DNA from 3 places in the Micromonospora sp. NPDC048894 genome. Region 2 is predicted to be linked to each of the others. Evidence: riboswitches for the same ligand, from Rfam matches in the RefSeq annotation. Region 2 holds a riboswitch; each other region holds the start of a gene.
The links. A riboswitch is a leader RNA that binds a small molecule or an ion and turns the genes downstream of it on or off. The one in region 2 is predicted to bind cobalamin.
Positions count from the first base shown of each region.

Region 1: another riboswitch for cobalamin. It lies ahead of bluB (5,6-dimethylbenzimidazole synthase); the one in region 2 lies ahead of cobN (cobaltochelatase subunit CobN).
Region 3: another riboswitch for cobalamin. It lies ahead of AB0C22_RS07445 (ribonucleoside-diphosphate reductase subunit alpha); the one in region 2 lies ahead of cobN (cobaltochelatase subunit CobN).

Region 1 is NZ_JBEZFY010000013.1:174,175-184,705, forward strand. Features, by position in the region: gene AB0C22_RS25135 (NAD(P)/FAD-dependent oxidoreductase) at 1-516, shown strand, start outside; partial or broken gene AB0C22_RS25140 (S8 family serine peptidase) at 648-815, shown strand; gene AB0C22_RS25145 (MFS transporter) at 1,016-2,302, opposite strand; gene AB0C22_RS25150 (amino acid adenylation domain-containing protein) at 2,305-6,588, opposite strand; gene AB0C22_RS25155 (kelch repeat-containing protein) at 7,387-8,448, shown strand; cobalamin riboswitch at 8,456-8,655, shown strand; gene bluB (5,6-dimethylbenzimidazole synthase) at 8,692-9,315, shown strand; gene AB0C22_RS25165 (hypothetical protein) at 9,755-10,189, shown strand; gene AB0C22_RS25170 (helix-turn-helix domain-containing protein) at 10,368-10,531, opposite strand, start outside.
Region 2 is NZ_JBEZFY010000010.1:192,865-203,395, reverse strand. Features, by position in the region: gene AB0C22_RS22290 (MFS transporter) at 352-1,593, shown strand; gene AB0C22_RS22285 (aldo/keto reductase) at 1,667-2,560, shown strand; gene AB0C22_RS22280 (hypothetical protein) at 2,692-3,027, shown strand; cobalamin riboswitch at 3,714-3,843, shown strand; gene cobN (cobaltochelatase subunit CobN) at 4,152-7,922, shown strand; gene AB0C22_RS22270 (VWA domain-containing protein) at 8,071-10,329, shown strand; gene cobO (cob(I)yrinic acid a,c-diamide adenosyltransferase) at 10,329-10,531, shown strand, end outside.
Region 3 is NZ_JBEZFY010000003.1:33,021-43,551, reverse strand. Features, by position in the region: gene AB0C22_RS07455 (oxidoreductase) at 1-565, opposite strand, end outside; gene AB0C22_RS07450 (helix-turn-helix transcriptional regulator) at 695-1,582, shown strand; cobalamin riboswitch at 1,611-1,827, shown strand; gene AB0C22_RS07445 (ribonucleoside-diphosphate reductase subunit alpha) at 1,947-4,322, shown strand; gene AB0C22_RS07440 (ribonucleotide-diphosphate reductase subunit beta) at 4,376-5,353, shown strand; gene AB0C22_RS07435 (PIG-L family deacetylase) at 5,413-6,747, opposite strand; gene AB0C22_RS07430 (ABC-F family ATP-binding cassette domain-containing protein) at 6,853-8,484, opposite strand; gene AB0C22_RS07425 (glycoside hydrolase family 43 protein) at 8,710-10,251, opposite strand; gene aceB (malate synthase A) at 10,485-10,531, opposite strand, start outside.

The sequences.
Region 1 (10,531 bases), on a different contig from region 2:
TCGGCCACCGAGGCCCGGATCGCCGAAACCGCGGTGGTACGCGGCCGGCACCCGCAACGCCCGTACGTGCTCGCGGTGCAGCCCGGCGTGGTCGACCCGACCCGCGCACCCGCCGGCAAGCAGGTGCTCTGGACGTACGCGCACGTGCCGAACGGCTCCCCGCGCGACGTCAGCGACCAGATCGTCGCCCAGGTGGAACGGTTCGCGCCCGGCTTCCGCGACCTGATCCTGGCCACCCACGTGGTGCCGGCGGCGCAGGCCGGCAGCCACAACCCGAACTACGTCGGCGGGGACATCTCCGGCGGCGCGGTCACACCATGGCAGCTGGTGATGCGGCCGGCAGCCCGCTGGGACCCGTACCGGACCCCGCTGCCCGGCGTCTACCTCTGCTCGGCCTCCACCCCACCCGGACCGGCCGTGCACGGCATGTCCGGGCTGCACGCCGCCGGCCGCGCCCTGCGGCAGCACTTCGGCATCCGCACCGCCCCCCTCGACCTGATCCGCGGCGGACGCTGACCGAACCGGGCGGCGTCGACCGAGTCGCGCGGCGTCGATCGGCGCGGTGCGCGGGACGTCCGGTCTTCGCGGGCGGGCCGTACCCGATATCGCTCAACCCCGCCGTCACGTCCCTCGATCTCACCCTCCGGGCCTCCGCGCACGTGGCCGGAATGGCCGCCCGGGTACTGGGCAAGAATCCGACCTGGACCCCGGCGCAGGTGCACTCCTACCTGGTCAACAGCGCAACCCCAGGGGTGGTGACCAATCCCGGCAGCGGCTCACCCAACCGCCTGCTCTACGGATCACCAACCCTCTGAACGGTATCCGGCGGCCCGACCCGGTCGGGCCGCCGGACTCGTGTTTTGACCATCGGGGGGATTTGCGGTGGTCGAGGTCTAGCGGATTGGGAGGACCCTGTCGGCCCGGAGGCCGCCACGCTGCGGTCTCGGGGTGGCCGCCCGGTTGCCGGGTGGGGGCCGACGTGCCCGGCGCAGCGGTGGTCGTCCGCCGGCCCCGGTCACCGGGTCGCGGCCGGTTCGGGGAGTTCCGTCAGGTGCAGGATCCGGCGCGGGAAGAACACGACGAACGCCAGGATCGACGCCCCCGCCGCCACCCACAGGGCGGGGCGTAGACCGATGACGGTGGCCAGTCCGCCTCCGACGGGGCCACCGAGCGCGGCGACGCCGAGCATCAGCATGCGCATGACCGCGTTCATCCGGGCCATCAGCGTGTCGGGGGTCAAGGTCTGCCGAAGGCTGACGACGATGACGTTCGTCGCCCCCATCGCCACCGCGGAGGCCAGGAACACCGCCACCAGCACGGCGGTGAGCACCACCGCCGGTCCGCCGGCTGCCGGGACCACGATCCAGCTGGAGAAGGACACGCTCGCGCAGGCCACGTACACCCGACCGACGCCGAACCGCCGCGCTGCGGCCTGCGCCGACGCGGCGCCGATCAGGCCACCGACGGCACCCGACGAGAGGATGCCGCCGATGACGGCGGTGCTCAGGGAAAGCTCCCGGACGGCATACACCAGGAACACCGTCTGGATGAACATCAGGAAGAAGTTGTAGCAGGCACCCAGGATCGCGAGGATGCGCAGCAGCGGGTTACCGAACACCCAGCGCAGTCCCTCGCCCAGTTCGGTCCGCAGGTTGCGGGGCGTGTCGCTCCGTTCCGGCTTCACCTCGCGGGCCCTGATCTGCAGCAGCATGGCGATCGAGACCGCGTACGACGCGGCGTTCACGACGAGCGCGATGGGGGCGGTGAGGATGTTCACCAGTACACCGGCAAGGCCGGGCCCACCGATGTGGGCGGCGGCGTCCGCCGCGCCGATACGGCTGTTCGCCTCGATGAGTCGGGTGTGGTCGGCGACGATGGTGGGCACGTAGGAAACCCAGCACACGTCGAACATCACCGCGGCGACACCCACCCCTGCGGTGACGACGTAGAGCCAGCCGAGACTCAACTGACCGGTGACGGCGAGGATCGGCACGAGGCCGACCAGCACCAGCCGGACCGCATTCGCCCCGACCATGAGCGGCCGTCGCGGCATCCGGTCGGCGAGGGCACCGAAGAGCAACGAGAGCAGCAGGTACGGCAGGAGCTGGGCCATCCGCAGCAGACCCACCTGCTCGGTACTGCTGTCGAGCACGAGAATCGCCGTCAGCGGCAACGCGAGTGCGGTGACCTGGGTCCCGAACATCGACACCGTCTCGCCTATCCAGAACAGGCGGAAGTCCCGGTTCTGCCACCACAGGCCCGTTCTGCTCCGCCGCTCACGCACTGGCAGTCGCTGGAACACCCTCACTCTCCCGCTGCGGCGAGGAGGGTGTCGATGACCGCCGCGAGTACGGGGCGGTGCTCGCCGGACCACATCGAATGGTGCGCGCCGGGGGCGCGGTACTCGCGTACCGTGGCCGCCAGCGGGGCCCACTGCCCGGCCGGTACCGCCCCCGGGGTCCTGAGCACGGAAAGCCGGCCGGGGTAGGTCCAGGTGGGCCGGTAGCGGAAGGTGGCCCGCACGCTGGCCCGGTAGACGGACAGGCGGCAACCGAGTTGATCCGGCCCGATCTCCGCCGGTAGCACCGTGTCCCGCAGGAACGCGTACAGCGCGTCGAACTGATCGGGAAGGCCCTGGTAGCCCGGGGGAAGTTCGGGGGCGTCCCGACCGGCCTCGGCCGCGATGTCGGCGACGAACTGTTCGACGGTGCGCCGGTCGTCGGGCGTCCGGGACGGGTCCGGCAGCGGGGTGTCGACGACGGTCAGGAACGGCACCGGCGCACCGGCCTCCGTGAGCTGCCGCGCCATCTCGAACGCGACCAACCCACCCATCGACCAGCCGAGCAGATGGTAGGGGCCCGTCGGCTGCCGTTCCCGGATCGCCGCTACGAAACGGCCGGCCAACGCCACCACGTCGGGCAGCGCGTGCTGACCCGGCTCCAGCCCCGGCGCTTCGAGACCGATGATCGTCCGTTCCGGGCTCAGCCGGCGGGCGACTCCGGCGAAGATGGACGGGGAGCCGGACGCGCCGGGGACGCAGAACAGCGGCGGGTACGTGCCGTCGTTGGGTGCGGCGGCCAGGGTCACCAGCGGTGACCAGGTGTCGGCCTGCTGGTCGGCGGCCCGTCGCGCCTGCACCGCTGCGGCGAGGACGACGGGCGTGTAGAGGTCCCGGGCCGTGATCCGGGTGCCCAGGCGTTGCTCGATCAGCTGGAGCAGCTTCGCCGCGTGCTCCTCGTCGGCGCCGAGTGCGAACAGGTTGTCGGTGACGGCGGCCGGGGTGGCCGGTGACACCAGGACGTCGGTCATGGCCAGCGCGATCGTCTGCGCCAGGCTCAGCGCATCGGCGGGCGGGCCCGCCTGCTGGTGGGGCGGTTCGGCGGCCGGATCGGCGGCCGGTGGTGCGACGGCCTGGAGGTGCACCTGCTGGGCGAAGTCGCGCAGGTTGGGCGAGCCGTACAGGGTCCGGACGCCGAGTTTCGCGCTGAACGCCTGGTTGACCCGGCTGATGACCCGCATCGCCTGCAACGAGTTGCCACCCAGTTCGAAGAAGTCGTCGTCGGCGCTGAGTCGCCAGGCGGCCATGCCGAGGACGTCGGCGAAGACGGCGGCGACCTGCCGTTCGGTCGGGGTGGCCAGCGCGACGACCTCCCGGTCGGCCTGGACGTACGCCGCCGGTGCGGGCAGTGCCCTCCGGTTGAGCTTGCCGCTGAGCGACATCGGCAGGCTCTCCAGCACCCGCCAGGCCTGCGGGACCATGTATGACGGCAGAAACTGGGCGGCGTGCCGGCGCAACTCGGCGACCGATGGTTCCGTCGACCCGGTCAGGGTCACGTAGCCGGCGAGGATCTGCTGGCCCCGCGCGTCCTCGGCCAGCTTCACCGCCGCCGTGTCGACCGCGGGATGGGTACGCAGCACCGCTTCGATCTCCTCGACCTCGATCCGTAGGCCCCGCAGCTTGATCTGCGTGTCGATCCGGCCCAGGAACTCCAGGTGGCCCTCGCGGTTCCAGCGGACGAGGTCGCCGGTGCGGTACACCCGTCCGGTGGACCGGAACGGGTCCGGGATGAACTTCTCGCTGTGCAGGTCGGGGCGGTTGAGGTAGCCGCGGGCCAGCCCCTCGTCGCCACCGATCAGCAGTTCACCCGGCACCCCGACCGGCACCAGCGCCAACTGCTCGTCGACGACGTAGAAGCGACGTCGGGTGATGGGCCCGCCGATGGGCGGCGAGGTCCGGTATTCCCCGCGGGGTACGACGTGCAGCGTCACGCCGATCGCCGCCTCGGTGGGGCCGTAGCCGTTGACGAACGTCCGACCCGCGACGTTCCACCGGTTGGCCAGCTCGGCCGGGCACGCCTCACCTCCGGTGAACACGTGGCGCAGGTGCGGGTACGGGCCGTCGTCGAGCAGCGCCAGCAGCGTCGGAGGTGCGCCGACGAAGGTGATGCGCTCGTCGCGGATCAGCGCGGACAGCGACTCCGTCGAGTGCAGGGTCTCCCGGCGTGCACACACCAGCGTGGCGCCGCTGATGAGCGCGGCGTAGACCTCTGCCTGACACAGGTCGAAAGCGAGTGACGCGAACTGCAGGATCCGGTCGCCGGGGCCGAACTTGAAGGTCTCGGCGAACGGGACCAGGTAGGACACCAACGCCCGGTGCTCGGTCAGCACCCCCTTGGGGCGGCCCGTCGAACCGGAGGTGTAGATCACGCTGACCAACGAGTCCCCGGTGCTCACCTCGTCGAGCGGGTCGCCTGCTCCCCCGGCCCCGGCGGACTCGATGTCCGGCCAGTCGCGGTCCAGGCACAGGTAACGACGCGACCGGGGCTCGGGAAGGCTGGCGAGCAGGTCGCTCGTGGTCAGCACCACGTGTGCGTCGGTGTCGTCGAGAATGAACTCCAGGCGGCCGACCGGGTGGTCGATGTCGAGGATCACGTACGCGGCGCCCGCCTTGGCGACACCGAGGAACGCCACGAGGACGTCCAGGCCGCGATCCATCGCGACCCCCACCAGCTCTTCGTGTCTGACCCCGCACCGGTGCCTCAGGTGGGCGGCGAGGACGGCGGCACGTCGGTCCAGTTCCCCGTAGGTCAGCTCGACGCCCTCGAAGACCGCCGCGACGGAGTCGGGTGCCGCTGCGGCCCGTTCCGCGACGAGGACGTGCACGGGATCGGAGCGGACGGCGTCGTCCGGACCGCGACCCAGCCGCATCAACTCGGCCCGGTCGTCGGCGGACAGCAGGTCGATCTCGGACACCCTGATGCCGGGGTCGGCGGCCGCACCGGTCAGGACGCGCTCGATGTGGGTGAGCAGTTGGTCGATGCGCCACCGGGCGAACAGCTCCGTCGAATACTCCGCCGACACCCTCAGCTCGGTCGCCGACTCGGCGAAGGTCAGCGACAGGTCGAACCGGGAGTGCATCGTCTGCTGGTCGACCACACTGATGGTGGCTCCGGGCAGGTCGAGGGAGCCGCTGCCGGTCTCCTCGTTGAGCACCTGGAGAAGGACGTCGAACAACGGATTGCGGCTGGGGTCGCGGGGGACGGCAAGGCGGTCGACCACCCGCTCGAACGGCACGTCCTGAAGCTCGTAGGCCCGCAGGGAGGTGTCCTTGACCCGATCGAGCAGCTCGGCGAAGGTGGGCTTTCCGGACAGGTCCAGCCGCAGCACCACCGCGTTGACGAAGATGCCGACGACCTGTTCCAGGTCGGGATCGGACCGACCGAGTGCGGTGGTGCCGACGGCGAGGTCCTCCTCACCGGTGTAACGGGACAGGACCACCCCGAGGGCCGCGGTCAGGAGCATCGACAGTGAGACCTTCTGCGACCGGGCGAGGCGGCGCGCGGTGGCACCGATCGATGCCGGAAAGACCCGGCTGAGGTGTTCGCCGCGGTGGACGGTGTACGGCGGTCGCGGGTGGTCAGCCGGCAGGTTCAACGCCGGCAGGCCCGACAGTTGGGACTTCCAGTAGGTGAGCTGCGCTTCGAAGGTGCCGTCTTCGAAGGCGGCCCGCTGGGCCTTGACGAAATCGGCGTAGTCGGTGGCGGCCCGGCCGGCCGGGAGTTCGTGACCCTGCCGGATCGCCGCGTACGACCTGCGGATCTCGTCACTGATCAGGTTGATGGACCAGCCGTCACACACGATGTGGTGAATGACGATGGACAACAGGTGTCGTTCCGTTGCGACGCGGAACAGGCGGAACCTGTAGAGCGGGCCCACGGCCAGGTCGAACGGTGTCCGTGCCAGCGTGGTGGCCGCGTCGAGGGCACGTGTCTCCCGGAGTTCCCCCGCTGCGGTGGAGTCGTCGATCACGAGCGCCTGCTCCGGAGGAGCTGCGATGACCTGGTAGGGAACGCCGTCGTGCGCGTCGAAGCGCGCGCGGAGGATGTCGTGGTTCGCGACGACCCGGGTCATCGCGGTCTGTAGTGCCGAGTGATCCAGGTCGCCGTCGATCCGGTACAGCACGGCGACGTTGTACGTCGGTGTGCCGGGGGCGAGTTGGTCGAGGAACCACAACTGTTCCTGGGCGAACGACAGTGGCAGTTCAGCCGAATCCGTCGCGTGTGCCGAATTCACCAGGGCCTCGGTCACTACCTCTCCTTCCTACAGACACCCGCAATCTGTCGAAAAAGCGCAAACTCGTGTCGCGTAATCACAGAGATGTCAGTGCCCGGGAGCGAACCCGGCGCTGTTTCGCCACGGGGTGACCTACGGTGAATCAATTTGGACAGCATCATCGGTCGGTGCCGGATATTGCTTCGATCCATTGCCACAGCTAGCGACCAGAGTATGACTGACGGTAACATTAACGATGGGGTGCGTCAATACGTATTGATGGCCGGCCGGGAGTTCGCCGGCGGGGTTGCGGCTGATTTGAGCTGGTCCGTATGGCTCATGGTCAGGTGTCCGTAGCGCTGTCCATCATGGTGAACCGTCCCGGTTTCGGCGCAGTCGGCGGTCACTGCGCGTGGCGGACGCCCGGAGGGCGGTGCACCACCAGGATCCCGCCGGGGAACGGGGGCGGACCTGGCCGACCGGACAGCCCCGCAACGTCACGCCGACGCGCCGTCCGGCGTGGTGGCCGGACCGTCCCGCGGGTGCCGACCCCCTCACCACGGGCGGCAGCCGGCAATCACGGCGTCGCGTTCCCCGCCCGACGCCGGCACCACCCACGGCGCACGTGAGGAGAATTCCCTTCCGCATCGTGCGGACACGACCCCAAGTGGTGACCGGCGACAGCTTCCCGAGCGAACACACATTCAGCCACGACACCATTTTCACCCTCGGGGGAAATTGGCAGGTCCTTCGCGGCTGCCGCGTACGCCGGACTGCTAGCCTGCCGATCAGCGGAAACGCCCGTCGACCCAGCGCGAAGGGAGCATCCCAGTCGTGACGACAATTCGCATTCTCGGCCGCGCCGCACCATGGAGGACACTGTTCCTCGCCATTGCCGTCGCGGTGGCCCAACTGCCGGCACCCGTCGCCGGTGCCGCCGCCAGGGGCGACCGACCCGCCCTCCGTTGGCGGGCCGACGACGCGCTGTCGAGTTCCCGCTTCGCGCTGGCGGCGGCCACGGCGCCGGACGGGTCGATCTTCGCGATCGGGGGTGCCGACGCGGCTTCGGTCACCACGGTGGTGGAGGTCTACACGCCTCGGACGCGGCGGTGGAGGGCCGGTCCGTCGCTGCCCCGGCCCCGGTACCGCCATGCGGCGGCCACCGGCGGGGACGGGCGCGTCTACGCGATCGGTGGCAGCTCTCCCGGTGCCGAGGGAGCTTTCCTCAGCTCCGTGCTCGCCCTGACGCCGGGCGACGACCACTGGGTGCCCGTCGCGTCGATGCCCAGCGGACGGCAACTGCTCGCCGCGACGGCCGGCACCGACGGCCGGGTCTACGCCGTCGGCGGGGACCGTCGCGGCTCGCTGTCCACCCTGGAGGTCTACGAGCCGACGGTGGACCGGTGGACCACCGCGGCGTCGATGCCCACGCCGCGCTACGAGATGGGGGTGACCGGCGGACCAGACGGGCGGATCTACGCGATCGGCGGCTGCGGGGACGGCGTCCTGAACGTCCTCGACGTCGTCGAGGCGTACTCGCCCACCACCGACACCTGGGCGACTCTCGCGCCGCTTCCCAGCCGGCGGTGTCTGGTCGACGCCACGACCGGCCCGGACGGCCGGATCTATGCGACAGGTGGCTGTGAACTGGTCACCGACCCTTCGGGAAGACCTGTCGACTGCGTGGACACCACCCGGGTGGACGCGTACTCACCCGACACCGGCACCTGGGCGACGGTCACCGGCACCACCACCGCCCATCGTGAAGGCGCGGCGGTCACCAGCGGCAGGAGGATCTTCGCGATCGGCGGGCACACCGCCGGGGTGGAGTCCGCGCGGGTGACCGCCCGCCGCCCGCCGGGGGCGTGGCCGGCCTGCGTCACCGGCACGGGTTAGCATCGGCGGCGGCATGATCGTGCGAGGTGCCCCGCGGGTGCGGGGAGAATCGGGAAGCCGGTGTGATTCCGGCACGGGCCCGCCGCGGTGACCGGGGAGCGACCGTCCAGGCGCGAGGAGCGCAGCCACTGGCCGTACGGCTGGGAAGGCGGACGGGTTGGCGTCGATCCGGGAGTCCGAAGACCGGCCTCGCGTCGACCGCCCGCCCGTCCGGGGTGGGCCGAGCGCAGCGGGAGCCTGCCTGTGGAACTCTACGACGCCATCCACCGCCGCCGGGACGTCCGGGCCCAGTTCACCGGGGAACCGGTGCCGGACGGCGCCCTGCACCGGATCCTGGACGCCGCGCACGCCGTACCCAGCGTCGGTTACTCACAGCCGTGGGACTTCGTCCTGGTCCGGGACCCTGCCATCCGTCGTCGGTTCCACCGGCACGTGCAGGCCGAGCGGGCGACGTTCGCCGCCACCCTGGACGGCGCGGCGGCCGAACGGTTCGCGGGCATCAAGATCGACGGGGTGTTGGAGTCGACGCTGTCGGTCGTCGTCACGTACGACCCGCAGCGTGGGGGCCCGGCCGTGCTCGGGCGGCACGCCATCGCCGACGCCGGTCTCTACTCGGTCTGCCTGGCCATCCAGAATCTCTGGCTCGCCGCCACCGCCGAAGGGCTGGGCGTCGGGTGGGTCTCCTTCTACCGGGAGTCGTTCCTGGCCGGGCTGCTGGGCGCACCGGCCGGCATCCGGCCGGTGGCCTGGCTCTGCGTCGGGCCGGTCACCCACCTGGAGTCCGTGCCCGACCTGGAACGGCACGGGTGGCGTCGACGCCGACCTCTCGCCGAGGCGATCCACCACGACCGTTGGTTGCACAGCTGAATCCCCATTTTCCATTGTGGATGACAGCGCGCCTCGTCGCTGCAACACTGTTTTCGGTCGATCCCCCGCCGACTTCCTGAGTGCCCACTGATGGATTTTGACAGCGATGGGACAGCCATTGGATCTGCACAGGGTAGTAATCAGCCATCCTGAATCCTGCCCGAGACAGGTTGACTTCATTGTCACCGACGACCGGCACGGCACCGCCGCTGCACCGGCGGCCTTCCCCGCCGGACTTCGCTTCGGGGTTCACCGGTGACGCGAGGCGGTCGTTGTCGCCGCGGGTCACGGCGACCGATGGCAGCTCACGGAGAAACCAGCCCCGAGCGCCCGCCTGACTGCGGTCGGATGTCCCCCGGGCCGACGAACACAGCCTCGACGAGCGCGCTGAGTACGCCGACTCATGCCTGGTCGGGTCGGACCGTCCACACTGGACCGCGTGACTTCTGAGGCGGCCGGTGCACGTCGGTGGGGTGGCCCGATCGTGGGGCTCCTGGTCCTGGTCTGGATCGGCGGGCTGATCGCGGCAGCCGTGTGGTGGCTGAGCATCGGCTTGGCGCAGTGGAACGCCAACTACGACGGCCGGCCCGACGAGCTGGTGGGCCTCGGACGCCAGGCGAGCCTGGCCCTGCTGGTCGCCGCGTTGGTGGCGATCGCCGGCCCGGCAGTCATCGCGCTCGTCGCGTACCGGCTGCGGCTGGTCCGAACCGCGATCGTCTTCCTGGTGCTGACCGTCGTGATCGCCGTGCCCGCCCTACCGTTCGCCGCATCCGTCGGGCGGGGTCTCACTCCGGTGCCGGCAGACACGACGCCCGGCCCGCCAGGGCACTGCGTGGAACTCAGCGGCGGCGACAACCGCTGCCCGGGCGGCTGACGGGAGCGGGAGCAGCAGGGTGTGCCGGGATGACCGGGCAGGCGGCCCACCCGGAAACGACGGAAGGACCGGGGTGGTGCTGGCTTCCATCCGTCGAGGTGCCGGCCTGGCGTCGACCTGTCGGGAGTACGCGGGTCTCGACCATCACCCCGTGACAGGATCCGCCCGCCCTCCTTGCCTACTGGTCGTGACGGGCCTTGACCGCAGCCGTACGCAGCGCATCGATCGCACCCATGTTCAGCTCGGCCCAGCGTTTGAGCTCGCGCAACGGACCGACGAGCGTGTCGCCGAGCGCTGTCAACGAGTAGTGCACGGCGGGCGGACTCGTGGGTTCCACCCAGC
Region 2 (10,531 bases):
GCATCGAACCCCGACGGCACCAACCCGAAACAACCGACCCTCCCACTCCCACTCCCACCCCCTACCCCCGTCCCCGCCCCCTTGGGTCCGTACCCCGCTTGGTGATCAAGAGGTTTGCGTCAGAAAATCCTCGGCAGGTGACGCAAACCTCTTGATCACCGGGGAAAGCCGGGGGCGGGGGCGTTGAGTGGGAGGGGTGGGGGGTGGGGTGGGGGTGGGGGCGTCGGGGCAGTGGGCTGCGGTAAGGGGCACATCGTGCTTGTGGCCGTGACGAAACCGGTGTGAGATCTCCGGTGAGGACCGTCGTGCCCACCCCGGGGACGGGCCCCCGGCCGAAGGGACCGCACTGCCGTGAACGCCGCCACCGAGCCCCGTACCGTCGCGCCCCGGGTGGTGCGGGCCGCCCGTACCGGAGTCGCGGTGGTCTTCGCCCTCAACGGCCTCGCCGTGGCCAGCTGGTTCTCCCGGGTCCCGGCGGTCCGCGACGCGCTTGGCCTCAGCGCCGGCCGGCTCGGCCTGCTGCTGCTGGCCATGTCCGGCGGCGCGGTGCTGGCGCTGACCAGCGCCGGCCTGGTGACCCAGCGGCTCGGCCCGGCCCGCACCGTCGTCGCCTCCACCGTGCTGGTCGCGGTCGGGCTGGCCGGGGTGGGCGTCGCCACCCCGCTCGGCTCGCTGCCCGGCGTCGCGGTCGGCCTGTTCGCCCTCGGCTACGGCTCCGGCACCTGCGACGTGGGCATGAACGTCGAGGGCGCGGCGGTGGAGAAACGGCTGGGCCGCACCATCCTGCCCCGCTTCCACGCCGCCTGGAGCCTCGGCTCGGTGGCCGGTGCCGGGCTGGGCGCGGGTGCGGCCCGGCTCGGTGTGCCGATCACCGTCCACCTGGCGGTGCTGGCGGCGGTGGTGCTCGGCGGCACCCTGCTCGGGGCGCGGAACTTCCTGCCCGCCCTGCCCGCCTCCACCGCGGACGGTGCCGCGTCGGCCCGCCGGGGTGGCCTGCTCGCGGCCTGGCGGGAGCCGCGCACCCTGCTCATCGGCGCACTGGTGCTGGTGATGGCGTTCACCGAGGGCAGCGCCAACGACTGGCTGGCGGTCGCCTTCGTCGACGGCTACGGGGTCAGCGAGGCCGCCGGGGCAGCCGTCTTCGGGGTCTTCGTCGCCGGCATGACCATCGGCCGGACCGTCGGCACCGTGGCCATCGACCGCTGGGGCCGGGTGCCGGTGCTGATCGGCACGATCCTGCTGGCCGCCGCCGGCTCGCTGCTGGCGGTGCTGGCCGGCTCCGGCCCGCTGGCAGTCGTCGGGGTGGTCCTCTGGGGGCTCGGCGCGTCGCTCGGCTTCCCGGTCGGGATGAGCGCCGCCGCCGACGACGAGGAGCACGCCCCCGCCCGGGTCAGCGTCGTCGCGGTGATCGGTTACACGTCGTTCCTGGCCAGCCCGCCGCTGCTGGGCCTGCTCGGTGACCACGTCGGCATCCTGCATGCCCTGCTGGTGGTGCCGGTGCTGCTGATCCCGACGCTGGCCCTGGTGCCGGCGACTCGTCCACCGGCCGGCGTCGGGCCGTCGGAACACACCGCCCCAGTACAGAAAAACTAACAGTTCCCGGCCCGCACCGGTATCGGGTGCGCGGCCGTTACGACGGGTCGTCGCCGCTGGCTAGGGTCGCCGGATGCCAACTGAGATCACCGCCGCAGCGGCGGGCCGCTGGACCCTGGGCGACCGCACCGTGCACCGGATGGGCTTCGGCTCGATGCGGCTCACCGCCCACCCCGACCGGGACCGGGCGCTGCGCGTCCTGCGCCGGGCCGTCGAACTGGGCGTCGACCACATCGACACCGCCGCGTTCTACGTCTCACCGGGCGGCACCCTGAAGGTCGGCACCGGCCCCGCCCGGTACGCCACCGAACTGATCCGTGCCGCCCTCGCCCCGTACCCGGAAGGGCTGGTCATCGCCACCAAGGTCGGCTTCCGGGCCGACCCGACGACCGGCACGCGCGAGGAGGCCAGCCCGGCGCAGCTGCGCGCCCAGGTGGAGGAGAACCTGCGTCGGCTCGGCCGCGACCACCTCGACCTGGTCAACCTGCGGATCGTCAAGCGGCCCGCGCCGGACTCCGTGGCCGAACGCTTCGGTGCGCTGGCCGAGCTGCGCGACGCCGGTCTGATCCGGCACCTGGGCCTGTCCAACGTCCGCGTCGACCACCTCGACGAGGCGCAGACCATCGCCCCGGTGGTCTGCGTGCAGAACAACTACGCCCTGGACAACCGCGGCGACCAGGACGCCATGGTCCGCGAGTGCGGTGCCCGGGGGATCGCCTACGTGCCGTTCTTCTCCCTGACCGGCGTCAACCGCGAAGGCGGGGCACGTACCGACCACGACGCGGCCGTACGCGCCGTCGCCCGCGCCCACGACGCCACCCCGCAGCAGGTACGCCTCGCCTGGACGCTGCACCAGGGCCCGCACGTGCTGGCCATCCCCGGTACCGGTGACCCGGCCCACCTCGCCGAGAACGTCGCAGCCGCCGCGCTGCGACTCACCCCCGACGAGCTGGCCGCCCTGGGCTGAACGGTCTCGGGCGTGGCGCGTACGCCCTGGGGCGTCGAGGTCTGCCCCGTCCAGCCGGTTGTCACCGGGCTCGCAGCGCCCTGCCAGGCAGGGGTGTTCCACTGGAGGGACGCCGAGGAGAGGACGGGCAGATGGGCTGGTTCAGCCGACGGACCCGGGCTGACGAGGGCATCCCGACCAAGCTCGATCGGGAGGCCACCCGGGACGACCTGACCGCGTTGGCGGACTTCGTGGCCGCCCACCGGGGGGTGGAGTTCTATCTCGAACCCGAGACGACCGCCACCGACACCACAGTGGTGGCGATCGCGCACGACGGGGAGTGGATCCGCCGCCGCACCGGCTCCCCACGTACGGCGGCGAAGCTGGCCCACCGGCACGCGGTGCCCCTCTACGAGGCGGCGAAGACCGGATACCCGGAGCGGATGCGGGCCTGGAACCGGACCCACCCCGAGCGTCGCCTCCGTTGACCCCTCAGCCGCTGCGTAGAGGGTGGCCAGGGGTCTGCGGGGTGGGTGTCTGTGGGGGCGGGCCGTGGGGTGCGGCCGTGGTGGTGGGCGCGGCCGTTGGCCGCGCCGGCGGCTGCGGGCCAGGGGTGTGTGGGTATGTCGTCGCGGGCCCTTTCGAGCTGATGACGGTGACGGATCGGTCCCCCCGGGTGGGACGGCCCGGCCCGACGCCCGTCCGGTCGGGTCGGACCGTGCCGACCCCGAGTCGTTGACGTCATCAGCTCGACAGGGTGCGAGAGAGGTGTTCCGACCGCCAGGGACGGTCGGCCCCGGGACGGTCGGCCCCGGGACGGTCGGTCCCGGGACGGTCGGTCCCGGGACGGTCGGTCCCGGGACGGTCGGTCCCGGGACGGTCGGTCCCGGGACGGTCGGTCCCGGGATGGGTGCCTCGATCGGCTCCGCACCGGCTGGTGGCGGCCGGCGGACCTCCCTCAGGCGGGTTGCGGGTCGCCTCGGAGGATCTGCGGGTGCGCCGCACGGGGCGGCTGCGGGTCGGCCGTCGGGCGGGGCCGGACCCACCCGTGGGATGCGCGGGGCGGGCGGCTGCCGGCCTCGCCACAGGGGTCGATCGGTGCCGTCGCGGGGCCGGTGGCCACCGTTGACCTCGGGGTGAGGAGTATGGCAGCATTCGCGGCCTGACGGCAGTGAAGGAAGTCGGTGCGATTCCGACGCGGTCCCGCCACTGTCACCGGGGAGCGATCCCCCCTCGTGAGTCACGACCGTGCGTGCACGGTTGGAAGGCCGGGGGTGAGCGTCGATCCGGGAGCCAGGATACTTCGGCCGTCGGAGAACCCCAGGGCGTGGACACCCGAGGAGGACCCGATGACGCACAGCGTCACTGCCGACCCCATCACGGTCGGTGATTTCTGCATCACCGTCGAGCCCGCGCCGCCGCGTGCTCCCACCTCTCCCACCGTCGCCGGCCGCCGCCGGGGCGGTCGGCCTGCCACGTACCGCTGACGGCCGGTCCGGGTACCCCGCCGCAGGCGGGTGCGTCGTACCTCCGCCGCCGCTGACCGGCGTCCCTCCCGCCCCGCTCGGCCCGGCCCTGTGGTCGAGCCGGACGTCACTCTCCGGAGCCGAACGTGCGCATCCTGCTGCTGTCCACCGCCGACACCGATCTGCTCGCCGCCCGGGCCAGCGCCGCCGACTACCGGCTCGCCAACCCCACCCGGGTCGACGTGGACGCCGTGCCGGCCCTGCTCGACGGGGTCGACCTGGCCGTCGTACGGCTGCTCGGTGGTCGGCAGGCGTGGCCGGACGGCCTCGCGGCGGTGCTCGGCTCCGGCGTCCCCACGATCGTGCTCGGCGGCGAGGCGGTGCCCGACGCGGAGCTGATGGCGGCCTCCACGGTGACCTCCGGGGTGGCCACCGAAGCCCTGTCCTACCTGGTCGAGGGGGGTGCGGCAAACCTCGCCCAGCTGGCCCGGTTCCTGTCCGACACGGTCCTGCTCACCGGTGAGGGCTTCGACCCGCCCACCCCCACCCCGCCGTACGGCATTCTCGACCGTCGACCCCCGACCGCCCCGGTCGACCCGACCGCCCCGGTCGACCCGACCGCCCCGGTCGACCCGATCGACCCGGCGGAACCGGCGGCCGGGCCGGACGGGCGGCGGGCGGACGGCGACGGGCGGCCCACGGTGGGCATCGTGTTCTACCGGGCGCACGCGCTGGCCGGCAACACCGACTTCGTGCACACCCTGGCCGACGCGGTCGACGCGGCCGGGGGGAACCCGCTGCCGATCTACTGCGGATCGCTGCGCGGGCTCACCCCCGGTGCCGGGCCGCTGGACCTCTTCGCCCGCTGCGACGCGCTCGTCGTCACCGTCCTCGCCGCCGGGGGGACGGTCGCCGCCGACGCCTCCGGTGGCGGCGACGAGGACGCCTGGGACGTCGGCGCGCTCGCCGCCCTCGACGTGCCGGTGATCCAGGCGCTCTGCCTCACCAGCACCCGGGACCAGTGGGCCGGCAGCGACGCCGGACTGTCCCCGTTGGACGCGGCGATGCAGGTGGCGATCCCCGAGTTCGACGGCCGGATCGTCACCGTGCCGTTCTCGTTCAAACGCATCGACGCCGACGGGCTGTCGGTCTACGCCGCCGACGCCGAGCGGGCCGCCCGGGTCGCCGGGATCGCCGTCCGACAGGCCCGGCTGCGGCACCTGCCCCCCGCCGACAGGCGGCTGGCGATCGTGCTCAGCTCCTACCCGACGAAGCACTCCCGGGTCGGCAACGCCGTCGGCCTGGACACCCCCGCCTCGGCGGTACGCCTGCTCGCCGCCCTCGCCGCCGCCGGATACCACCTCGGTGACGCGCCCCCGCCCACCGACGGGGACGCCCTGATCCACGCACTGATCGCCGCCGGTGGTCACGACGTCGAGTGGCTCACCCCGCAACAGTTGTCCGCCGCCGAGGCCCGGGTGCCGGGGGAGACCTACCGGCGCTGGTTCGACCAGGTGCCGGCCGACCTGCGGGACCGGATGCGGGAACACTGGGGTGAGCCACCCGGCCAGCTCTACACCGACGACGGTGACATCGTCCTGGCCGGGCTGCGGTTCGGCAACGTCACCCTGCTGATCCAGCCGCCGCGCGGCTTCGGTGAGAACCCGATCGCCATCTACCACGACCCCGACCTGCCACCCAGCCACCACTACCTCGCCGCGTACCGGTGGTTGGCCGCGCCGGTCGCCGACGGCGGGTTCGGTGCCGACGCGGTGGTGCACCTCGGCAAACACGGCACCCTGGAATGGCTGCCCGGCAAGGGCCTCGGCCTGGCCGCCGACTGCGCCCCCGACGCCGTCCTCGGCGACCTGCCGCTGGTCTACCCGTTCATCGTCAACGACCCCGGCGAGGGCACCCAGGCCAAGCGGCGGGCGCACGCCGTCGTCGTCGACCACCTGGTGCCCCCGATGGCCCGCGCCGAGACCTACGGCGACCTGGCGAAACTCGAACAACTGCTGGACGAGTACGCCACCGTGCAGGCCCTCGACCCGGCGAAGGTGCCGGTGGTCCGGGGGCAGATCTGGGAGCTGGTGCGCGTCGCCGAACTGCACCACGACCTGCACACCGAGGCGATGCCCGACGCCGACGACTTCGACGACTTCGTGCTGCACCTCGACGGTTACCTGTGCGAGGTCAAGGACGTGCAGATCCGCGACGGGCTGCACATCCTGGCCGAGGTGCCCACCGGTGAGCCCCGGGTGAACCTCGTCCTCGCCGTGCTGCGCGCCCCCCAGGTGTGGGGTGGTGCCCAGGCCCTGCCCGGCCTGCGTCAGGCCCTCGCCGCCAGCTATGACCTCGACGAGCAGGCGCTGCTCGCCGAGCCCGGGGCGCGGGTGGCGGTGCCGGCGGCGCTGACCGACGTCGTCGACGGGCCGTCGGTCACCGCCGCCGACGCGGTGGACCTGATCGAAGGGCTGGCCCGGCGGCTCGTCCTCGGCATGGAGACCCTCGGTTGGGACCCCGCCCGGGTCGACGAGGTGGTCACCGAGGTGACCGGTGGGTCCTGCCCCGACGCCGCCGAGGTGCTGCGGTTCGCCGCCCGCGAGGTGGTGCCCCGGCTGGACCGCACCACCGACGAGATCACCCACACCCTCGGCGCGCTCGACGGCCGGTTCGTGCCCCCCGGTCCGTCCGGGTCGCCCACCCGGGGGCTGGTCAACGTGCTGCCCACGGGCCGCAACTTCTACTCCGTCGACCCGAAGGCGATCCCCAGCCGCAACGCCTGGGACGTCGGGGTCGCGCTGGCCGACTCGCTACTCGCCCGCTACCTCGCCGACACCGGCGAGTACCCGCGGTCGGTCGGGCTGACCGTGTGGGGCACCAGCGCCATGCGTACCCAGGGTGACGACATCGCCGAGGTGCTGGCCCTGCTCGGCTGCCGGCCGGTGTGGGACGACCGGTCGCGGCGGGTCACCGGCGTCGAGGTGGTGCCGGTGGCGGAACTGGGCCGGCCCCGGGTCGACGTCACGGTCCGCATCTCGGGCTTCTTCCGGGACGCGTTCCCGCACGTCGTCGCCCTCCTCGACGACGCGGTACGGCTGGTCGCCGCCCTCGACGAGCCGGCCGGGGACAACTACCTGCGCGCGCACGTGGCCGCCGACCTCGCCACCCACGGCGACGAGCGGCGGGCCACCGCCCGGATCTTCGGCTCCAAGCCCGGGGCGTACGGGGCGGGGCTGCTGCCGCTGATCGACGCCCGGAACTGGCGCACCGACGCCGACCTGGCCGAGGTGTACGCCGTCTGGGGTGGCTACGCCTACGGCCGGGGCCTGGACGGGCGGGAGGCGCGGGCCGACATGGAACGGTCCTTCGCCCGGATCGCGGTGGCGGCCAAGAACCAGGACACCCGCGAGCACGACATCGTCGACTCCGACGACTATTTCCAGTACCACGGTGGGATGGTGGCGATGGTGCGGCACCTGACCGGGGCCGCCCCGGCCGCCTATGTGGGCGACTCGGCGATGCCGCACGACGTGCGCACCCGCACCCTCGGCGAGGAGACCCGGCGGGTGTTCCGGGCCCGGGTGGTCAACCCGAAGTGGATCGCCGCGATGCGCCGGCACGGCTACAAGGGCGCGTTCGAGCTGGCCGCCACCGTGGACTACCTGTTCGGCTACGACGCCACCGCCGGTGTCGTCGACGACTGGATGTACGAGCGCCTCGCCGAGGCGTACCTGTTCGACGGGGAGACCCGGGAGTTCCTGGAACGGTCCAACCCGTGGGCGCTGCGCGGCATCACCGAGCGGTTGCTGGAGGCCGCCGACCGGGGCCTGTGGGCCGCGCCGGAGCCCGCCACCCTGGACCGGCTGCGGGAGACGTACCTGGCCACCGAGGGCGACCTGGAGGAAAAGCAGTGAGCGCGAGGAGTGAGCCGGGTTTGCGAGCCCCGCAGTCGCGATCGGAGGTCAGCTCTGTGAGCGCGAGGAGTGAGCCGGGTTTGCGAGCCCCGCAGTCGCGAGCCGGAGCAGCACAGTGAGCGGGTTTCCCTTCTCGGCCGTGCTCGGGATGGACGACATGCGGTTGGCGTTGCTGCTCAACGCGGTCAGCCCGGCGATCGGCGGGGTGCTGGTGCGGGGCGAGAAGGGCACCGCCAAGTCGACCGCCGTGCGGGCACTGGCCGCGCTGCTCCCGCCGGTGGACCGGGTCGCCGGGTGCCGGTTCGGCTGCGACCCGGCCGCCCCGGATCCGACCTGCCCGGACGGTCCGCACCCGGGCGTCGCCGGGCACGAGGACCCGACCGCCGCGTCGGTCGAGCGCCGTCCGGCCCGGCTGGTGGAGTTGCCGGTCGGTGCCGCCGAGGACCGGGTGGTCGGCTCGTTGGACCTGGAGAAGGCCCTCGCCGAGGGGGTACGCGCCTTCGAGCCGGGCCTGCTCGCCGCCGCCCACCGGGGGGTGCTCTATGTCGACGAGGTGAACCTGCTCCACGACCACCTGGTCGACCTGCTGCTGGACGCCGCCGCGATGGGCCGTTGCCACGTCGAGCGGGAGGGTGTCTCGGTCAGCCACGCCGCCCGGTTCCTGCTGGTGGGCACGATGAACCCGGAGGAGGGTGAGCTGCGTCCGCAGTTGCTCGACCGGTTCGGGCTGACCGTCGAGGTGGCGGCCAGCCGGGACCCGGTCGTCCGGGTGGAGGTGGTGCGCCGCCGGCTCGCCGCCGACGCCGACCCGGCCGGGTTCGCCGCCCGCTGGGCCGCCGCCGACGCCGAGGTGGCCGCCCGGGTGGCTGCCGCCCGGGGGCGGCTCGACGCGGTGCTGCTGCCTGACGCCGCGTTGCGGCAGATCGCCGAGGTCTGCGCCGCGTTCGACGTGGACGGGATGCGCGCCGACATCGTCACCGCCCGGACCGCCGTGGCACACGCCGCCTGGCAGGGGCGGGACCGGGTGACCGCCGACGACGTGCGGGTCGCCGCCCGGTTGGCCCTGCCGCACCGGCGTCGTCGTGACCCGTTCGACACCCCCGGCCTGGACGAGAAACGCCTCGACGAGGCGTTGCAGCGGGCCCGCGACGAGCACCCCGACGACGATCCGCCGGATACCGGCCCGGCCGGTCCGGGTGACCCCGGCGGCCCGGACGGCGGTGGGCCGGGCGGCCCTTCGACGGGTGGCCCCGGCGGCGGGTCCGGTCCACAGCCACCCGACGACGCCGGTGGGCCGCAGGACGCCACCGGTGGGCCGCAGGACGCTGGTGGTCCGCTGGGCCACGACGACCACCCGCGCGCCCGGACCGGTCCGGCCTCCCCACAGTCCGGGGACGACCGGTGGCCGGACCGCATCGACGACGGCGGACCGGACGGCGACGACGGGCCGGACACCGGACACCGCGCCGACGGCCGGTCGGGACGCCCCGACGACGGGTCCGCCGAGCACACCGGTGCCCGTCCGGGGCGACCAGGCCAGGGCGGCACCGCGAACCCGGGTGACCCGGCGGGCGCCGGCTCGGTGGCCGTACCGCAGCGGGGGTTGACGGCCCGGTTGTTCACCGCACCGGGGGTGGGTGACGGGGTGCCCGGCCGGCGGTCGCGGGCCCGGACCGGGCGCGGGCGGACCACCGGCGCGCGGGTGCCCGCCGGCCGACCGGCCACGGTGCACCTGCCGGCGACCCTGCGTGCCGCCGCCCCGCACCAGGCCCGGCGGGGCCGGTGCGGCGGGCGGTTGCTGCTGCGCCCCGACGACCTGCGGGAGGCGGTCCGGGAGGGCCGCGAGGGCAACCTGGTGCTGTTCGTGGTCGACGCCAGCGGGTCGATGGGCGCGCGGCAGCGGATGTCGGCGGTCAAGGGTGCGGTGCTGGCCCTGCTCACCGACGCCTACCAGCGTCGGGACACGGTGGCGGTGGTCGCCTTCCGGGGTTCCGGGGCGCAGGTGCTGCTGCCGGCCACCTCGTCGGTGCTGGCCGCGTCGGCGCGGCTGGCCGAGCTGCCCACCGGGGGGCGTACCCCGTTGGCGGAGGGATTGCTCGCCGCCGCCGACCTGCTGCGGGTGCAGCGGCTGCGGGACCCGCGCCGGCGTCCGCTGGTGCTGGTCGTCACCGACGGCCGGGCCACCGCCGGGCACCGGCCGCTGGACCGGTCGGCGCGCGCGGCGGCGGTGCTCGCCGCCACCGGCGCACCCTGCGTCGTGGTGGACTGTGAGTCCGGCCCGGTCCGGTTGCACCTGGCCCGCCGGCTGGCCGACCAGCTCGGCGCGGCCCACCACCGCCTGGACACGGTCACCGCCGACCCGCTGGCCGGGCTCGCCACCGTCGGAGCGAATCGGAGCGTGCGCTGATGCCGCAGGGAAAGCCGGAACACGTCCCCGCCGACGGGTTGACCACCCGGCAGCGGCGGCACCGTCCGCTGACCATCGTGCACACCGGGCAGATGAAGGGGAAGTCCACCGCCGCGTTCGGCCTGGCACTGCGGGCCTGGACCGCCGGGCTGCCGATCGGGGTGTTCCAGTTCGTCAAGAGCGCCAAGTGGCGGGTGGGTGA
Region 3 (10,531 bases), on a different contig from region 2:
GCAGCCGCCGGTCCAGCTCGACGCCGAAGACGGTGGTGGCGAGCTTGGACCGGCCGTACGCGGCGGCGCCCCGGTAGCCGCGCTCGCCCATCAGGTCGGCGAAGTCCAGGTGTGCGTTGCGGTGGGTGATCGAGCTGAGGTGGACCACCCGGGCCGCCCGCGCGGCGGCCAGGTTGTCCAGCAGCAGACCGGTCAGCGCGAAGTGGCCCAGCAGGTTGGTGGCGAGGTGCAGCTCGTGGCCGTCGGCACTGGTGCGGCGCGGGCCGAGCAGCACCGCACCGGCGTTGTTGACCAGCAGGTCGATCCTCGGATGGGCGGCGGCCAGTCCCGCCGCGAACGCCCGGACCGAGGCGAGGGAGGCGAGGTCCAGCTCACGTACCTCGACGTTCCCGCCGATGCGCCTGCCGGCCTGCCGGCCGGCGGCGGTGTCGCGGACGGCGAGCACGACGTGCGCACCACGGTGGGCCAGCGCGGTGGCGGTGACCAGGCCGAGGCCCGAGTTCGCGCCGGTCACCACGGCGGTACGGCCGTGCTGGTCGGGGATGTGGTCGGCGGTCCAGGTCATCTGCTGCTCCTGAGCGGTCGGGGTGGGGGACGCCGACGTTAGGGGCCGCCCGGCCGGGCTCGGTCGTCCCCGGTCGCCTAGGTCCCGCAGTCCTACCCACCCCGGTCCGGGCCGCGTCACACTGGCCCCATGACCCATCCGTACGCCCGCGAACTCGGTGACTTCCTGCGCGCCCGACGCGGCCGGCTGCACCCCCGCGACGTCGGCCTGGAGCCGGGCGGGCGACGCCGGGTCACCGGGCTGCGCCGCGAGGAGCTGGCGCTGCTGGCCGGGTTGAGCACCGACTACTACCAGCGGATGGAGCAGGGCCGGGAGGTCCGCCCGTCCGACCACGTGCTGGACGCGCTCGCCGCCGCGCTCGCCCTCGACGACGAGGAACGCCGGCACCTGTTCACCCTGGCCCGCGCCGCCCGCCGGCCGGTACCGGCCCGGGTGGACCACGGCCCGGAGCGGGTGCCGGAGAGCACCCGACGGCTGCTGCGGGTGCTGGACACCCCGGCGGTGGTGCTCGGCCGCCACCTGGACCTGCTCGCCTGGAACCGGTGGGCGGTGGCGCTGCTCGGCGATCCGGCGGACCTCCCGCCGGGCCGGCTCAACATGCTGCTGCTGATGTTCGACGAGGCGGCGTCCCCGGTGCGGCGCTGCGCGTCCTGGGAGCAGCAGGCACTGGACTACATCGGCATGATGCGTGCCGCCGTCGCCACCGACCCCACCCATCCCCGGGCCACCGCGATCGTCGGTGAGCTGAGCATCCGCAGCGCCGAGTTCCGGCGGCTGTGGTCGCGGCACGACGTGCGCGGGTCGGTCAGCGGCACCAAGACCTTCCAGGTCCCCGGGGTCGGTGACATCGTCCTGGACTGGGACACCTACCCGCTGCCCGGCAACCCCGGCCCGGTCCTGCTGGTCTTCACCGCCGAGCCCGGCAGCGCCGACGCGGACGCCCTGCGGCTGCTGGCGTCACTGCGGGCCACCGACCGGTCGGAGGAGAGTTATCTGACACGCCGACGCGACATCTAGTGTTGCCTCTCCCCCATCCACGCCATATATGGTGTGCCACGCAGCTGGTTCGACCGGGCCCGGTGGTCCGGTCGAGGCAACAGGGAACCCGGTGGAAATCCGGGACTGCCCCGCAGCGGTAAGTGGGAACGACCGCCGTCATCGAGCACTGGACCGCCAGGTCTGGGAAGCGACGGCCAGTAGGCGACCGGCGACCCCGGTCACGCCCGCGAGTCCGAAGACCTGCCAGTGCGCCGTGCGCTGCTGCGCGCGGCGGTCGGAGGTCGCGCGGGACGACCGACGCCAGCACCCGGGCCGGCCGTCGTGCCGTGCCCGTTGGCGTTCTCCCGCGTCCGATGGCCATCGGTGACAGCGAGGAGAGGTCATGACGAACGTAGCGGAGCGCCCACCGTCCGAGGTCGACGGCGCGGAGTCACGCCGGCCGGCGATGCGGGTACGCAAGCGCGACGGCGACACCGAGCCGGTCGACGTCAACCGGATCGTCACGGCCGTCGCCCGGTGGGCCACCGACCTGGACGAGGTCGATCCGCTGCGGGTGGCCACCAGGACGATCAGCGGCCTCTACGACGGGGCGACCACGGCCGAGCTGGACAAGCTGTCGATCCAGACGGCGGCGGAGCTGATCGGCACGGAGCCGCAGTACTCCCGGCTGGCGGCCCGGCTGCTGGCCGCGTACGTGGACGAGGAGGTCCGCGGGCAGGCGGTGGAGAGCTTCAGCCAGTCCATCCGGTACGCCCACGGCCTCGGCCTGATCGCCGACGACACGGCGGCATTCGTGGCCCGGCATGCCCGGCAGCTCGACGACGCCGTCGACCCGGCCGGTGACCTGCGGTTCGAGTATTTCGGGCTGCGTACGGTGGCCGACCGCTACCTGCTGCGGCACCCGCAGTCGCGGCTGGTGGTGGAGACCCCGCAGTTCTGGCTGCTGCGGGTGGCCTGCGGGCTGTCCACCACGCCCGACGAGGCGGTCGGGTTCTACCGGCTGATGTCGTCGCTTGCCTACCTGCCGAGCTCCCCGACGTTGTTCAACTCGGGCACCCGGCACACCCAGATGTCGTCGTGTTTCCTGGTCGACTCGCCGCGCGACGAGCTGGACTCGATCTACGAGCGCTACCACCAGGTGGCGAAGCTGTCGAAGTTCTCCGGCGGCATCGGCATCTCCTTCACGCGGGTGCGGGGCCGGGGCGCGCTGATCCGGGGCACCAACGGCCGGTCCAACGGGATCGTGCCGTTCCTGAAGACCCTCGACGCCGGGGTGGCGGCGGTCAACCAGGGCGGCCGGCGCAAGGGCGCCGCCTGCGTCTACCTGGAACCCTGGCACCCGGACGTCGAGGAGTTCCTGGAGTTGCGGGACAACACCGGTGAGGAGGCCCGGCGTACCCACAATCTCAACCTGGCCAACTGGATCCCCGACGAGTTCATGCGCCGGGTCGAGGCCGACGGCGACTGGTCGCTGATCGACCCGTCGGACGCCCCCGAGCTGCCCGACCTGTACGGCGAGGACTTCGACGCCGCGTACCGGGTCGCGGAGAAGAAGGCGGTCCGCACGGTGAAGGCCCGGGACCTGTACGGGCGGATGATGCGCACCCTGGCGCAGACCGGCAACGGGTGGATGACGTTCAAGGACCCGTCGAACCGGCTGTCCAACCAGACCGGCGTGCCGGGCAACACGATCCACCTGTCCAACCTGTGCACCGAGATCCTGGAGGTCAACAGCGACACCGAGACGGCGGTGTGCAACCTCGGCTCGGTCAACCTCGGCGCGCACCTCACCGGCGACGGCGTCGACTGGGACAAGCTGCGCGCAACGGTCCGGACGGCGGTGGTGTTCCTGGACCGGGTGATCGACATCAACTACTACCCGGCCGAGCAGGCGGCGGCGTCGAACCCGCGCTGGCGGCCCGTCGGGCTGGGGCTGATGGGTTTGCAGGACGCGTTGTTCGCGCTGCGGCTGCCGTTCGACTCGGCCGGGGCCCGGGAGTTGTCCACCCGGGTCCAGGAGGAGATCTTCCTGACCGCCCTGGAGACCTCGGCCGGCCTGGCCGAACGGTTCGGCGCGCACCCGGCGTACCCGCAGACCAGGGCGGCCCGGGGTGACCTGCACCCGGACCTGTGGGGGGTCGAGCCCACCCAGGCCGCGCGGTGGGCGGCGCTGCGCACCCGGATCGCGGCGCACGGCCTGCGCAACTCGCTGCTCGTGGCGATCGCCCCGACCGCCACGATCGCGTCGATCGCCGGCTGTTACGAGTGCATCGAGCCGCAGGTGTCCAACCTGTTCAAGCGGGAGACCATGTCCGGGGAGTTCCTCCAGATCAACACCTATCTGGTACGCGAGCTGAAGGCGCGCGGCCTGTGGACGTCGGAGATCCGCGACCAGATCAAGCGGGCCGAGGGTTCGGTGCAGGGCATCGTCGACCTGCCCGTCGAGGTGCGGGAGTTGTTCCGGACCGCGTGGGAGCTGCCGCAGCGGGCGCTGATCGACCTGGCCGCCGCGCGGGCGCCGTACATCGACCAGTCGCAGTCGCTGAACCTGTTCCTCAGCGCGCCGACCATCGGCAAGTTGTCCTCGATGTACCTGTACGCCTGGAAGTCCGGGCTGAAGACCACCTACTACCTGCGGTCGCGTCCGGCGACCCGGATCCAGCAGGCCACCGTCACCGTCGCCCCGGTCGTGGCGGCCGACGCCGAGGCGTTGGCCTGTTCCCTGGAGAACCCCGAGAGCTGCGAGGCGTGCCAGTGACCACCGTCGACGAACCCCGCACCGCCGGGCGGCAGCTGCTGCTCGACCCCGGCATGGACCTCACCCTGCGGCCGATGCGCTACCCGCACTTCTTCGACCGGTTCAAAGACGCCATCCGCAACACCTGGACGGTGGAGGAGGTCGACCTGCACTCCGACCTGGCCGACCTGGAGCGGCTGTCCCCGGCCGAGCGGCACCTGGTGTCCCGGTTGGTGGCGTTCTTCGCCACCGGTGACACGATCGTCGCCAACAACCTGGTGCTCAACCTCTACCAGCACGTCAACTCTCCCGAAGGCCGGCTCTACCTGTCCCGGCAGCTGTTCGAGGAAGCCGTGCACGTGCAGTTCTACCTGAACCTGCTCGACACGTACGTCCCCGACGAGCAGGAGCGGTTCGCCGCGTTCGCCGCGATCGAGAACATCCCGTCGATCCGGCGCAAGGCCGAGTTCTGCTTCCGCTGGATCGACTCGGTCTTCGAGCTGCGGGAGCTGCGTACCCGGGCGGACCGGCGGGCGTTCCTGCTCAACCTGATCTGCTTCGCCGCCTGCATCGAGGGGCTGTTCTTCTACGGCGCGTTCGCCTACGTCTACTTCCTGCGGTCCCGGGGTCTGCTCAACGGGTTGGCGTCGGGCACCAACTGGGTGTTCCGCGACGAGTCGATGCACATGGCGTTCGCCTTCGACGTGGTGGAGACCGCCCGGCGGGAGGAGCCGGACCTGTTCGACGCCGACCTGGAACGGCAGGTCACCGAGATGCTCGCCGAGGCCGTCGAGTGTGAGGTGCAGTTCGCCGAGGACCTGCTCGACCAGGGCGTGTCGGGGCTGTCGCTCGCGGACATGCGGGCCTATCTGGAGCATGTGGCCGACCGGCGGCTCACCCAGCTCGGCATCGCGCCGCGCTACGGCGCGCAGAACCCGTTCGCGTTCATGGACCTGCAGGACGTGCAGGAGCTGTCGAACTTCTTCGAGCGACGGGTGTCGGCGTACCAGGTGGGGGTCAGCGGCAGCGTCACCTTCGACGACGACTTCTGACGCGCCGTACGGTGGCCCGGTCCGGTGGGGTGTCCGACCCCACCGGACCGGGTCGCCGTTCACGGGCCGGCGTTGCCGAACACCTCGATCTCGGCGAGGCCGACGTTGACGGTGCCGCCGCCGACCCCGGTGACGGTGAGCTTGACGCTGGTCACCGTCTTCGCCGCCGGGAGGATGACCTCCGTCGGGCCGCCGCCGTTGTCCAGGGCGCCGACGGCCGTGGAGGTGCCGTCGCTGAACAGCAGGGTGCCGCCGGTGATCTGGTCGTTGGGGTTGGGTCGGTCGTAGAGGACGACCCGGCGGACGGTGCGCGGGCCCGGCCAGCTCAGGGTGAGCTGGGTGCCGACGCCCCCGTAGACGGTCGCCCACTCCCGGGTCTGGTCGTCGGGCCAGCCGGCGATCACCCCGTCGACGGCCTTGGCCGCCGTCTGCCCGCTGCTGGTGTCCTGGCTGGTCGCGGTGACGGTGGCCGTCCGGGCCAGGTTGGGGCCGAGGACCTTGTACTGCCGCTGGAGGAAGGCCGGGTAGTCGTAGCCGGCGCAGGTGGGCAGGCTGGTGCAGGCCCCGTCGTCGTACTGGCCGTAGGCGAAGAAGGCGGCGGACTTGCCGGCGACGTCGGTCGACCCCAGGTTCGCCGGATAGTTCTTGATCTTGTAGTCGTGGTAGCCGGTGAACGTGGGCGAACCGACGTACGCCTGCTCGGCGGCCTGGGCGAAGTAGGCCGCGCCGTGGTGGTCGCTGTGGTCACCGTCGCCGAACCCGCCCGCGTGGTCCTGGGTGTTGACGGCGGTCGGCTGGTAGGCGGTCATCAGCCCGGCCAGGGCGCTGATCAGGCCGGAGCGGGTGTAGCTGGACGCGCCGGCACCCAGCGACGTGATCGTGGAGATGTCGTTGAGCCAGAGCTTCTGCAGGCTCTGCGAGCCGGTGTTCGGATGCCCCGTGCCGCCGGGGTAGCCGTCCGGCAGCCGCAGGAAGGCCAGCGACACGGTGGGCTTGCCGGTGAGCGTGAAGACCGGGATCGGATGCCCGCTGATGCCGGCGTCCGCCTGGGTCCAGGTGTTGGCGACCCCGGTCATCTGGGCGTAGGCCGTCTTGGCCCCGGTCTCCCGGCCGCCCCAGTAGGTGCTGTCCCGGCCGGCGTCGCCCGCCGTGACGAAGACCGTCCGGACACAGCGGTTGGCCTGCACGTCGTGCAGCAGGTCCGGGCTGAGGAAGAGCAGGTCGTCGTCCTGGTGGGCGACCACGTTCATGATCGCTCCCGCCGGACAGCCCGGCCCGGCCTGGGCCGCCGGCGGGCCGGCCAGGGCCGCCGCCACGCAGGCGGCCACCACCGGAACGGCCAACGACCACCGGGCCGGACGACTGCGAACTGTTCGCATGACAAGGTGACGCACGGTTACCTCCCCGTAGCAGTAGCAGTGCGCCCTCTTTTTACCATGGACGAACGTCTATTTTTGCCCTGTCGCGACGGCTCCCCTGCCTCGGGCCTCCGGGCCGGGTCAGCGCGGCGGCCCGGTCTCGGTGAGCCGGCCGTCGGCCAGCCGGAGCCACCGGTCCACGGCGATCCCGGCCAGGAACCGGTCGTCGTGACTGACCACCACGAAGGCCCCCCGGTACGCCAGCAGCGCGCTCTCCAACTGCGCCACGCTGACCAGATCCAGGTTGTTGGTGGGCTCGTCGAGCAGCAGCAGGTGCGGTGCCGGCTCGGCGGACAGCAGGCAGGCCAGGGTGGCGCGGAGCAGCTCACCGCCGGAGAGCACGCCGGCCGACAGGTGGACACGGGCACCCCGGAACAGGAACCGGGCCAGCAGGTTCATCCGCTCCGCCTCGGTCCTCGACGGCGCGAACCCGGCGAGGTTCTCCGCGACCGTACGGGCCGGGTCGAGCAGGTCGAGGCGCTGCGACAGGTACGCCACCCGCCCCGACGCCCGCGCGACGGTGCCCGCGTCCGGCTCCTGCCGACCACCGACCAGCCGCAGCAGCGTCGACTTGCCCGCACCGTTGGGCCCGGTCAGGGCGATCCGTTCGGGCCCCCGGACAGTCAGGTCGACCCCGTCACCGGCGAAGACCGGCCGACCCGCGTAGCCGACCCGCATCGCGTGGCCGGCGAAGACCGTGCGCCCGGCGGGCACCGTGGTGTCGGGCAGGTCCAGGACGAGCTGGTCGTCGCGGCGGGCCGCCCCGCCCGCCTGGTCCAGCCGGTTCTGGGCGTCGGCGACCCGGGCGGTGTGCACGTCGTCGGCCCGGCCCGCCGACACCTGGGCGTCGCGCTTGAGGTTGCCGGCGACGATCCGGGGCAGCCCCGCGTCGGACAGGTTCCGGGCGGCGGTCGACGCCCGGCGGGCCGCCCGCTCCCGGGCCTGCTGGAGTTCCCGTTTCTGCCGCTTCACGTCCTGCTCGGCCTGGCGCACCTGCCGCTCGGCGACCTCCCGCTCGGCCCGTACCGTCTGTTCATAGTGGGTGAATTTGCCGCCGTACCAGCGGATGTCGCCGTGGTCGAGGGCGGCGATGCGGTCCATCTCGTCCAGCAGCGCCCGATCGTGGCTGACCACGAGCAGCGCGCCCGGCCAGGACCGCAGCACGGCGAGCAACCGGGCCCGCGCCGGCCGGTCGAGGTTGTTGGTGGGCTCGTCGAGCAGCAGCACGTCGGGGCGTCTGAGCAGCTCGGCGGCGAGGCCGAGGGAGACCACCTGGCCACCGCTGAGGGTGCCGAGCCGGCGGTCCAGCGTCACCCCGGTCAGGCCGAGCCGGTCGAGGGCCACGCGGGTGCGGTCCTCGACGTCCCAGTCGTCGCCGACGGTGGCGAAGTGCTCCTCGGTGGCGTCACCGGCCTCGATGGCGTGCAGCGCGGCGACGACGCGGTCGACCCCGAGCACCTCGGCGACGGTCTGTCGCGTCGCGAAGGGCAGGTGCTGCGGCAGGTGGCCCAGCACCCCCTCGACGGTGACGCTACCCGCGGTGGGACGCAGTTCGCCGGCGATGAGCCGCAGCAGGGTGGACTTGCCTGCGCCGTTCGCCGCGACCAGGCCGGTACGGCCGCCGGGCAGGGAGAACGACAGGTCCTCGACGACCGGGGTGTCGTCCGGCCAGGAGAAGGACAGGTGGGAGCAGACGACGAAACTGTCGGACATGGTGAACCTCGGAGGCAGGTGGTCCGGGCGCGCGGGCGCTGCCCGGGGTGAACAGGGCAGGACGACAGGGGCGACGCGACGGGGCGGTCATCCGCCGTCGGTCACCGCGACCGGGTGTTCACCCGGAGATGTCGTCGTCACCTGCCACGATCTGCTCCCTGTCCTGGTCGACGGGACCAGGATAACCCGGTCGGCCCGGCACCGGTGCACGCCGGACGTGGGTGGCTAGCGCGGCTCGTAGTCGAACCAGTCGAAGGCGACGGTGCCCCGGGCGGCGTACATGCCGATCACCCGCCCGGTGAAGCCGCCGGCGACCTCGGTGGACAGGTACCGGCCGTCGAGTTCGGCCAGCACCTCGAAGGCCCCGTTTGGCTGCTCGACGCCGAGCCGGAGCAGGTCGGGTTCCTTGGCGGGGTGCCAGTCGCCGGGCGACGGGGCGAGCACCTCGATCCGCAGCCGGACCGGGCCGGCCCCGACCGGGCGGGTGGCGAGCGTCGACCGCACCGACCCGATCCGCGCCACGACCCGTACCTCACCGCCGCCCGCCTCGATGTCGTAGTGGTGCCGCTCGTCGAGGCGTACCACCAGACCGCCGTGCCCGTCGGCCGGGTCGAGCAGGGTGCGGACCTGGCACGACGGGTGCTGCTGGCGGCGGCCGACGAACGTGACGTCCGGTGCGTCCGGCGACGCGCCCCGGGCCCGCAGCGTGAGCCAGCCGGGGCGTTCGGTCAACGACCACACGTCGGCCGGCCGGGACCGCACCGAGACCCACCGGGGATGCAGCCGGTCGGCGTCGAAGTCGTCGCGCACCGGTGGCGGCGCGACGGGGTACGCGGCCCACGGCGGCGCGGCCATCTCCGGCGTGACCGCACCGACCACAGGCCAGCCGTCCACCCAGGTCACCGGGGCCAGGAACGTCTCCCGCCCGAGCACGTGCCAGCCGGGGGTGCCGCCGCCGGGGCGGACGCCGAGCAGCACCAGCCACCACGACCCGTCGGGCCCCTCGACCAGGTCGGCGTGGCCGGTGTTCTGGATCGGCCGGTGGGTGCCCCGGTGGGTGAGGATCGGGTTGGCCGGGCCCGGCTCGAACGGGCCGTCGGGCGTGCCCGCGCGGGCGATCGAGACGGCGTGCCCGCGCTCGGTGCCGCCCTCGGCGATCAGCAGGTACCAGTGGTCACCGATCCGGTAGAGATGCGGCGCCTCCGGGGCCTGCGCGCCCGGCGCACCGGACCACAGCCGCCGGGGCGGGCCGACGGTGTGGCCCGTCTCCGGGTCGAGACGCACCTGCGCGATCCCGGCGTAGGTGCACCAGCAGGTGCCGTCGTCGTCCCAGGCCAGGTCGGGGTCGATGCCGTCCACTCCGAGGGCGCGGACCGGGTCCGACCACGGACCGGCCGGGTCGGTGGCGGTGCAGATCAGCGTGCCGCCACCGTCGGCGCAGTTCGTGACGATCAGCCAGAACCGGCCGTCGTGGTGGCGCAGGGTCGGCGCGTACACCCCGGCCGACGACGGCATCGTCACCGGCAGGGTGAGCTGGCCCGGCCGGTCCAGCACGTTGCCGATCTGCTCCCAGTGCACCAGGTCCCGGCTGTGGAACAGCGGCACCCCGGGGAAGTACTCGAAGCTCGAACACGCCAGGTAGTAGTCGTCGCCGACCCGGCAGACGCTCGGATCGGGGTGGAACCCGGCCAGCACCGGATTGGCGAAGGTGCCGCCGGCCCAGCCCACCGTCCCCTCGGGCACCGCGTCGGCCCCGACCGGATTCATCCGCCAACCTCCTGGGATCGTGACCGGGATGGATACCCGGCCCACGATCCCATGTGGGCGGCACCGCCTGCTGCCCCACCGGATTCCGCCCGCCGGGCCGGGCCCCGACACTCCGGCCGCCGCCCCACCGGGCCCCGACGTTCCGGCCCCCGCCCCACCGGGCGGCGGGTCAGCGCCGCCGGGCCGGCACCGGCCGGGAGGGGCCAGGCCCCTCCCGGCCGCGCGGTGGCGGGTCAGCCCACCGGCACGGGCCGCCGGGTCGGACCGAAGTGCCGGGCGT